Regions from separate parts of the Zoogloea oryzae genome, predicted to be linked through region 2. Evidence: predicted binding sites of a transcription regulator. Region 2 holds the regulator's gene; each other region holds the start of a gene.

Region 1 (2,198 bases), on a different contig from region 2:
TCTTGTTCATGTTCGCTCCCGAGCTTCGATCAGACGGGGTGGCACGCCTGTTGCACGCCACCGTTCAAAACCCCGGCGGCTGTCGGTTTGCCGACACGACCGGGCACATTCAAGCCAACCCCACGGAGCCAGCCATGCCAGCCACCACCATCGACCACAAGGGCACGCCCGTCGCCATCGGCGATCCGGTCCGCGTCCTCGACATCACCCTCGACCCCGATCTGGACGAGGACGAACTGATCATGTTCGAGGACATGGTCGGCGCCGTCTGCGAGGTCGAACGCATCGACCCGGACGGCACCGCCTGGGTGGCCCTGTGGTGGAACGGCGACGAAGGCACGCTCACCACCCAGGTGGGGCTGTCGCCGGCCCAGATGGCGCGGGTGTAGGGCCGAGGCTGCTGGCCGGGCAAACGCCCGGCCGGTGCCGCAAAGCGCCGGGAGCCTCATTCCTCTTCCTGGGCGCTGTAGTTCTTGAGGCGCTTTTCCGCCGCCACGCCCAGCACCTTGAGCAGCCAGGGCGGGGGCGAATCGACCATCGCCTTCTGAAACTGCGAGACGATCTCCAGCGCCGGGCCGCCGTCGGCGATCTTGATGGGGTAGATGTCGGCGCGGATCACCTTGGCCGCCGCCGGGCCGCCAATCGACACCACGTAGCACACGTGGCAATCGCCGATGAGCTGGGCGCGCCACAGGTTCTTGTCCTCGGCGAGGTCGGCGTCCATCGTGTCGCGGATGTCCACCAGGCGGATCTCGTCGGGCGACACCTGATACACCAGAAAGCGCAGGCACGAACCGAAGTGGCCGGAGAGCGTGTCGCCCTTGTCCGAAGCCACCGCCACCCGCACCGAGCCGGGCATGTCGCCCTCGTCGTAGGGCTGGATCTTGGGCAGCGAGTCGTCGCCCTGGGTGTCGCCCCACAGGATGCGCACCGCCAGCTTCATGGCTTCAAGACCGATCCCGATGTCTTCGCCGTCCTCCTCGCCATCCGCGCTGGCGAAGCCGGTCTTGAGCATTGTCACCGTCACCTGACGGAGCATCTCCTCGTCGATCTCGTCACCCAGCCGGCGCTGCAGCAGCTCGATCAGGCTCGACAAGGACGCGTTGGGCATGGCCCGGGCCGCCAGGGCGATGCGCAGGGCGGCTTCCCGGGTCACCGGGGGCTTGGTTCTGGTATCCATGGTTGGGTCTCTGCGAAGTGGGGGTTGTTGGGTGTTGTGGGTGTTTTCCCCTTCCCCATGCAGAGATGGTGCCAGCCGCGCGCCAGCGCCCGCGCGTCGCTAACTGCTTGATTTCTCGCAGGCATGGCCTTTGCTAAAAGAAGCTCAAACCCACCGGAAACGCCAATCGTGTCGGATATCCCACAAAACCCCGTCGCCCCCGACAACCCGCTCGCCGCCTACCACGCCCGCACCCGCCACCGTTTCGAGGCCTTCGCCGAAGGCCCCGGTCAGCTCGACTGGGACGCCCAGCCCGCCGCCTTCCGGCACTACGCCGGTGCGCCGGTAGCGCTGCTGCCCCTGGCCGCCGACCGCTTCGAGCGGCCCTTCGGCGATCTGGATGTGCCGCCGGCAACGCCCATCCCGGCGGACGCGACCAGCCTCGGTGCGCTACTGGAGCTGGCCTTCGGGCTCTCCGCCTGGAAGAGCTGGGGCCCCAACCGCTGGGCGCTGCGCTGCAATCCATCATCGGGCAACCTGCATCCGGTCGAAGCCTACGTGCTGGCCACCGGCGTGCCGGGCGTGGCCGACGGGCTGCATCACTACGATCCGGAGGCGCACGCGTTGGAGGGCCGCGCTCTCGTTGAGGCGGACGGCAGCCACTGGCTGGCAGTGGGGCTCTCCAGCGTGATGTGGCGCGAAGCCTGGAAATACGGCGAGCGGGCCTTCCGCTACTGCCAGCTGGACGTAGGCCACGCGGTGGCGGCGCTGGCCTACGCCGCCGCGCTGCTGGGTTGGGAGGTGGCGCCGCTCACCCTGCCCTCGGGCACCCTCGCCGGACTGATGGGGCTGGATCGGGAGGAAGACTTCCCCACCGGGCGCTTCTCCTTCACCGAGGATGAGGAGCCCGAGATCCTGCTGGCGATTCGCGCGCCGGGCATCCACGCACCGCCCGCCGGGCCGGCGCTGCTGGACTGGATCGCCCCCGCCAGTTGGCACGGCAGCCCCAGCGCCATCGACCCGTCGCCGGGCTACCGCT
Region 2 (2,198 bases):
CGGCGAACTGGGCATCGAACACCTGCGCGACAACACCGCGATCTCCCTCTCCGGCGGCGAACGCCGGCGCTGCGAGATCGCCCGCGCCCTCGCCTCCGACCCGCGGCTGATCCTCCTCGACGAGCCCTTCGCCGGCGTCGACCCGATCGCCGTGATCGACATCCAGAAGATCATCCGCTTCCTCAAGGAAAAAGGGATCGGCGTGCTCATCACCGACCACAACGTCCGCGAAACCCTTGGCATCTGCGACCGCGCCTTCATCATCAATGCCGGCGAAGTGCTGGCCAGCGGCCGCCCTGAAGAGATCGTCCGGAATGAACAGGTCCGTCAGGTTTACCTCGGCGAGCACTTCCGGCTTTAAGGCATCATTGTTGTCATGAAGCCCAGCCTCCAGCTCAAACTCTCCCAGCATCTCGCGCTCACCCCGCAGCTGCAGCAGTCCATCAAGCTGCTACAGCTATCGACCCTCGAGCTCAACCAGGAGATCGAGAAGATCCTCCTCGAGAACCCGATGATCGAGCGGGACGAGCCGGAGTCGAACCTCGGCTCCAGCCGTCTCGAAGCCCCTGGCCCGGCCGCCCCCGCCGGCAGCGAGGCCGCCCAGGAGCGCGAGCAGGAGCAGGCCCGCGAATCCGACCAGCGCGAACGCGACACCGACCGGGAGTTCGACTTCGCCGAAGGCGGCGACTGGCAGGGCTCCGGCAGCGGCTCGCGGGACGATGACGACGACAACGATTTCCAGGATCTCCAGGCCACGGTCACCACCCTGCGCGACCACCTGGACGCCCAGATCGCCCTCACCCAGCTGTCCGACCGCGACCGGGCCCTCACCCGCTTCATGATCGAGGCCCTCGACGACGACGGCTACCTCAGCCAGGCCCTGGAAGACCTCCTGCCGCTGCTGCCGCCCGAACTCGAAGTGGATCTGGACGACCTCACGATCGCCCTGCGCCACATCCAGAGCCTCGACCCCTGCGGGATCGGCGCCGCCGACATCGGCGAATGCCTCGGCCTGCAGCTGCGCGCCCTGCCGCCCAGCCGCGAACGCGAGCTGGCGCTGGCCATCGTCGCCGAACACCTCGAGCTCCTCGCCGCCCGCGACTACCTCAAGCTCAAGCGCGCGCTGCGCTGCACCGACGACGAGCTGCGCGAAGCCCACGCCCTGATCCTCGACCTCAACCCCCGGCCCGGCGCCCGCTTCGCCCAGTCCGACATCCGCTACGTGGTGCCGGATGTCATCGTCCGCAAGGTGCGCAACACCTGGGTTGTGAACCTCAACCCGGACGCGATGCCCAAGCTGCGCATCAACCAGCTTTATGCCCAGATCCTGCGGGACAACCGCGGCGCCAGTGGCTCCCTGTCCAATCACCTGCAGGAAGCCCGCTGGCTCATCAAGAACGTTCAACAGCGCTTCGACACCATCCAGCGTGTGTCGCAAGCGATCGTTGACCGGCAGCGTCAGTTCTTCGATTATGGCGATGTGGCGATGCGCCCTCTGACACTGCGTGAAATCGCCGAACAGTTGGAATTGCACGAGTCCACCGTCTCGCGGGTGACCACCCAGAAGTACATGGCCACACCAAGAGGCATTTTCGAGTTCAAACATTTTTTCGGCAGTCACGTCGCCACCGACACCGGTGGGGCGGCTTCCTCGACGGCGATTCGGGCGCTGATTCGCCAGCTGGTAGCCGCGGAAGACAAGAAGAAACCCTTGTCCGACGCCAAGATTGCCGAGTTGTTGGGCCAGCAGGGTATCGTCGTGGCACGCAGGACCATCGCAAAGTACCGCGAGTCCCTCGATATCCCGCCGGTCAGTCTGCGCAAAACCATCTGACAGAAAGGTAAGAACCATGAACCTCAACATCACGGGGCATCACGTCGAAGTTACGCCGGCCATCCGCGAATACGTTTCCTCCAAGCTCGATCGCGTGATCCGTCATTTCGACAACGTCACCAGCGTCGGCGTGATCCTCTCGGTGGAAAAGCTGCGTCAGAAGGCCGAAGTCACCGTTCACGTGCGTGGCAAGGACATCCACGTCGAGAGCGAGGATGCCGACATGTATGCCGCCATCGACGCCCTGACCGACAAGCTCGACCGCCAGGTTCTGAAGTACAAGGACAAGGCCTCCGACCACGGCCATGACTCCCTGAAGCAGCACCTCGCCGAATCCTGATCTTCGGCCCCAAGTAATCCCCTT
Region 3 (2,198 bases), on a different contig from region 2:
AGGCCGGAGGCGCAGGAGCCGTAGGAGTACAGGGCGATATCGACGGTGGAGGCGTCGCCATCGACCAGGCTGCGGGCGGCATCGGCGGTCGCCTTGTTCGGGGCCACGCCGTAGTAGGTGGCGAACACGCGGGTAGCGCCATTGGCCAGGGCTTCGAATTCGAAGTCGAACAGGGCGCCTTGGTCGGAACTCGCAGAGCCTTGCAGGTTGCCGCTGCGGGAGTTCACGTAGTTGGTGTTCGTCAGGCCGTAGGACGTGAACGAGAACGGGTTGCCCGAGTTGAAGCCGTTGTTGTCGGTCTTGCGGATGTTGCTGCCGTTGGCGATGCCGAGCAGCGCGGGCACGCCCTGGATGCTGACGGATTCATTGCCCGGGCTGGGGATGTCCCAGTCCATCACGCGACGGTAGACCAGGTCGCCGGCGGCCAGATCGGCGCCGGTCAGGTTGGTGATCTTGACGACGGTTTCGTACAGGTAGGGCGTGGTGGCCAGGGGGTGGTAGTCGTGGGTGACCTGCAGGATCGCAGCGCCGGCCGAGTTCAGCACGTTCACCACCGAGACCGCACTGTTGGCGGTGGAGGTGAAGCTGACCAGCGACAGGTTGGCGGTGCCGACCGAGCTGTTGGCGTAGCCGGCCTGGCCGGTGCTGGCGATGCCGACGCCCCAGCCTTCGCAGGTGCAGCCCGGCGAGGTGGAGTCGGAGTTGGTGGCCATCGAGCGCAGGCCGACGATGGTGGTGCCGCTGCCCGCCGCGCTGGTGCCGCCGCTGACGTTCAGATCGCCCAGGTCGCGGACGCCGATCTGCACGGTGCCGTTGTCGATGATGGCAGCAGCATTGGCGCCGCCTGCCACGAGGCCAGTCGCTGCAAGCAGCACGGCCATGGAGAGTTTGCTGGCTTTCATAACCGGGGTAACTCCTTGATTAATGACGATTGACGATGAGGGTGCTTGAGCAAGGGGTGCGCGCCAGAGTCTTCCTGCCCGGGTTTGCGTACCGTGCCTAAATTGAGCAACAAGCGTGCCTGAAACGAAAAAATTAACGAAGACAAAGGGTTGTGTATCTTTATGTAAAGGTTTGGTCGTATTTTGTAAAAATCGTCGACAAATGATTTAAATGATAAATTTGCCTTATCGCAGCGGCGGATCGGAATCAGCATTACCATTCCGACCTTTCGCCATATGGGCCCTGTGCAGGGCCGCTATCCGAGGGGCATGAGATTCCATGAGCACGCAAATTCTTGACCTACGCGACTTCATCGCCCGGCTGGAGCAGATGGGTGAATTGCGCCGGGTGACGGCCGAGGTCGACCCTCACCTGGAGATGACCGAGATCTGCGACCGGGTGCTGCGCGCCGGCGGCCCGGCGATCCTCTTCGAAAACCCGAAGGGCTACCGCATGCCGGTGCTGGCCAACCTGTTCGGCTCGCCTCAGCGGGTGGCGCTGGGCATGGGCGAGAGCGGCGAGGACTGGCAGAACGCGCTGCGCGAGGTGGGCAAGCTGCTGGCCTTCCTGAAGGAGCCGGAGCCGCCCAAGGGGCTGAAGGACGCCTGGGAGAAACTGCCGGTGTTCAAGCAGGTGCTCAACATGTCGCCCAAGACGGTGTCGTCGGCGCCGTGCCAGCAGGTGGTGAAGGAAGGGCGGGACGTGGATCTGGGCAGCCTGCCGATCCAGCATTGCTGGCCGGGCGATGTGGCGCCGCTGATCACCTGGGGGCTGGTGGTGACCCGCGGCCCCAGCAAGACGCGCCAGAACCTGGGCATCTACCGCCAGCAGGTGCTGGGCCCCAACAAGGTCATCATGCGCTGGCTCGCCCACCGGGGCGGGGCGCTGGATTACCTGGAGCACCAGAAGGCCAACCCGGGCCAGCCTTTCCCGGTGGCGGTGGTGCTGGGCTGTGATCCGGCGACCATCCTCGGTGCGGTGACGCCGGTGCCCGATTCATTGTCGGAATACCAGTTTGCCGGCCTCTTGCGCGGCGCCAAGACCGAGCTGGTGAAGTGCATCGGCTCGGATCTGCAGGTGCCGGCGTCGGCCGAGATCATCCTCGAAGGCGTGATCCACCCGGGTGAGACCGCGCTCGAAGGCCCCTACGGCGACCACACCGGCTACTACAACGAGCAGGCCGAGTTTCCGGTGTTCACCATCGAGCGCATCACCCATCGGCGCGACCCGATCTACCACAGCACCTACACCGGCAA
Region 4 (2,198 bases), on a different contig from region 2:
TCACCGCGATGCGCTGGGCCTTCAGCACATCCACCGCAAAGCGGGCCATCGCGTTGCCCTGCTGGATATCGTTGGCGATGACCCGGTAGGTGGTCTTGAAGCCCTGGCGGGTCAGCTTGGGGGTGGTGGACGACGGCGTGACCGCGGGCACGCCGCCCTGCTCGTAGATGCGCGAGGCGGGGATCGCGGCGCCGGAGGTGACATGCCCGACCACGCCCTTCACGCCGGCATCCACCAGCCGCTGGGCGACGGTGGTGGCGGTGCGCGGGTCGGCCTGGTCGTCCTCGGCCATCAGCTCGAACCGGGCTTTCTGGCCGCCGAGGGTCACACCCTTCGCGTTGGCATCCTCCAGCGCCAGCTGGGCGCCGAACTGCTCGTCTTTGCCCACGTGGGAAATCGGCCCGGTGAGCGGGCCGGCAAAACCAATCTTGACCACCACGTCGGCGAGCACCGCGGTGCTCGCGGCCATCGTCACACCGGCCACGGCCAGCATCGTCACGGAGCGTTTCACCTGTTCATCCTCCACAAAGGGTGTTCATGCCAGAATGGGCTGATTGTAACCAAGCCCGGCCATTTTGGCGGGTTGCCGCCACCTCGACACCGCGGGAGACCCTCCGATGCGTAAACTGCTGTCTTTCCTTCTTGGCGCCCTGGCCCTCGTTGGGCTCGCGGGCTGCGACGCGGTCAACATGAAAGACCTCAAACCCGGCGTATCCACCGGCTACGACGTACGCGACAAGTTCGGCACGCCCGGCATCGAATGGCGCAACGACGATGGCAGCGTGACCTGGGAATACACCCGCCAGCCCCAGGGCACCGAATGCTTCATGATCACCGTAGGGCCAGACAACATCCTGCGCAGCATCGAGAACGTGCTCACCCCCGCCAACTTCGCCCGCGTCCAGCCCGGCTGGACGAAGGACCAGGTGCGCCGCCTGCTGGGCAAGCCGCGTTCGGTGCAGAAGTTCGCCCTCAAGAAGGAAGAAGTGTGGGACTGGCGCCTGCCGCCGGAATTCAACGCCAACGTCTTCTTCAACGTCCATTTTGACGAGGCCGGCGTGGTCACCGGCACCAGCCGTTCGACCGAACAAAAGAGCAATTGAACCCCGGCAGGTGCTCCAGCGTGCACATGGCATGGAGCACCTGTTCAGATATTGGACACTTCGCAGCACAGTCCGCCGCGGCGCAGCATTTTTCCGCCCGTTCTCCAAGCGGCTGATAAACAAGACTTTTGACCACATAGGCCGACTTGATTGCCTGCTGGCACGCGCCCTGCTGAATAGACGTCAACGCTGCACGAAGCGTTTTCGATCAAATTCAGGAGGAGACTTCCATGCTGTATGCACTGCCCGGTTCTGCAGACGCCAAGGTTCAATACAAGTCCAAGTACGACAACTTCATCGGCGGCAAGTGGGTTGCCCCGGTCAAGGGTGAGTACTTCGACGTCATCACCCCGATCACCGGCAAGCCCTACACCCAGGCTGCCCGCTCCGGCGCCGAAGACGTGGAACTGGCCCTGGACGCCGCCCACGCTGCTGCCGACAAGTTCGGTCGCACCCCGGCTGCCGAGCGTGCCAACCTCCTCCTGAAGATCGCCGACCGCCTCGAAGCCAACATCGAGAAGCTCGCCTACGCCGAGACCGTCGATAACGGCAAGGCCATCCGCGAAACCCTGAACGCCGACATCCCCCTGGCTGTCGACCACTTCCGCTACTTCGCCGGTTGCCTGCGCGCCCAGGAAGGTGGCATCTCCGAGATCGACGAGAACACCGTCGCCTACCACTTCCACGAGCCCCTGGGCGTCGTCGGCCAGATCATCCCCTGGAACTTCCCGATCCTGATGGCCGCCTGGAAGCTGGCCCCCGCCATCGGCGCCGGCAACTGCGTGGTCCTGAAGCCCGCCGAATCCACCCCGATCTCGATCCTGATCCTGACCGAACTGATCGCCGACCTGCTGCCGCCGGGCGTGCTGAACATCGTCAATGGCTACGGCCGTGAAGCCGGCATGCCGCTGGCCACCAGCCGCCGCATCGCCAAGATCGCCTTCACCGGCTCCACCGCCACCGGCCGCGTGATCGCCCAGGCCGCCGCCACCAGCCTGATCCCCGCCACCCTCGAGCTGGGCGGCAAGTCCCCCAACATCTTCTTCGAGGACATCATGGCGGCCGACGACGCCTTCCTCGACAAGGCCGTCGAAG

What was found. The regulator sigma-54, encoded in region 2, starts transcription at its own class of promoters, with help from an activator protein. The targets are predictions, from matches to a motif close to TGGCACGCTTNCTGCTNA.
Region 1: QQK25_RS19150 (dinitrogenase iron-molybdenum cofactor biosynthesis protein) is a predicted target of sigma-54. The motif match lies at 1,237-1,254, and genes of this name have one in related genera.
Region 3: QQK25_RS16645 (PEP-CTERM sorting domain-containing protein) is a predicted target of sigma-54. The motif match lies at 1,006-1,023, and genes of this name have one in related genera.
Region 4: exaC (acetaldehyde dehydrogenase ExaC) is a predicted target of sigma-54. The motif match lies at 1,262-1,279, and genes of this name have one in related genera.

The regions. Positions count from the first base shown of each region.
Region 1 covers NZ_BSPX01000078.1:12,380-14,577, forward strand. Annotated here, with positions in the region: gene QQK25_RS19140 (flavodoxin) at 1-10, opposite strand, end outside; gene QQK25_RS19145 (hypothetical protein) at 135-389, shown strand; gene QQK25_RS19150 (dinitrogenase iron-molybdenum cofactor biosynthesis protein) at 446-1,180, opposite strand; gene QQK25_RS19155 (SagB/ThcOx family dehydrogenase) at 1,349-2,198, shown strand, end outside.
Region 2 covers NZ_BSPX01000024.1:32,692-34,889, forward strand. Annotated here, with positions in the region: gene lptB (LPS export ABC transporter ATP-binding protein) at 1-361, shown strand, start outside; gene QQK25_RS09715 (RNA polymerase factor sigma-54) at 377-1,834, shown strand; gene hpf (ribosome hibernation-promoting factor, HPF/YfiA family) at 1,851-2,174, shown strand.
Region 3 covers NZ_BSPX01000059.1:9,301-11,498, reverse strand. Annotated here, with positions in the region: gene QQK25_RS16645 (PEP-CTERM sorting domain-containing protein) at 1-902, opposite strand, end outside; gene ubiD (4-hydroxy-3-polyprenylbenzoate decarboxylase) at 1,222-2,198, shown strand, end outside.
Region 4 covers NZ_BSPX01000049.1:4,035-6,232, reverse strand. Annotated here, with positions in the region: gene QQK25_RS15140 (branched-chain amino acid ABC transporter substrate-binding protein) at 1-511, opposite strand, end outside; gene bamE (outer membrane protein assembly factor BamE domain-containing protein) at 618-1,103, shown strand; gene exaC (acetaldehyde dehydrogenase ExaC) at 1,334-2,198, shown strand, end outside.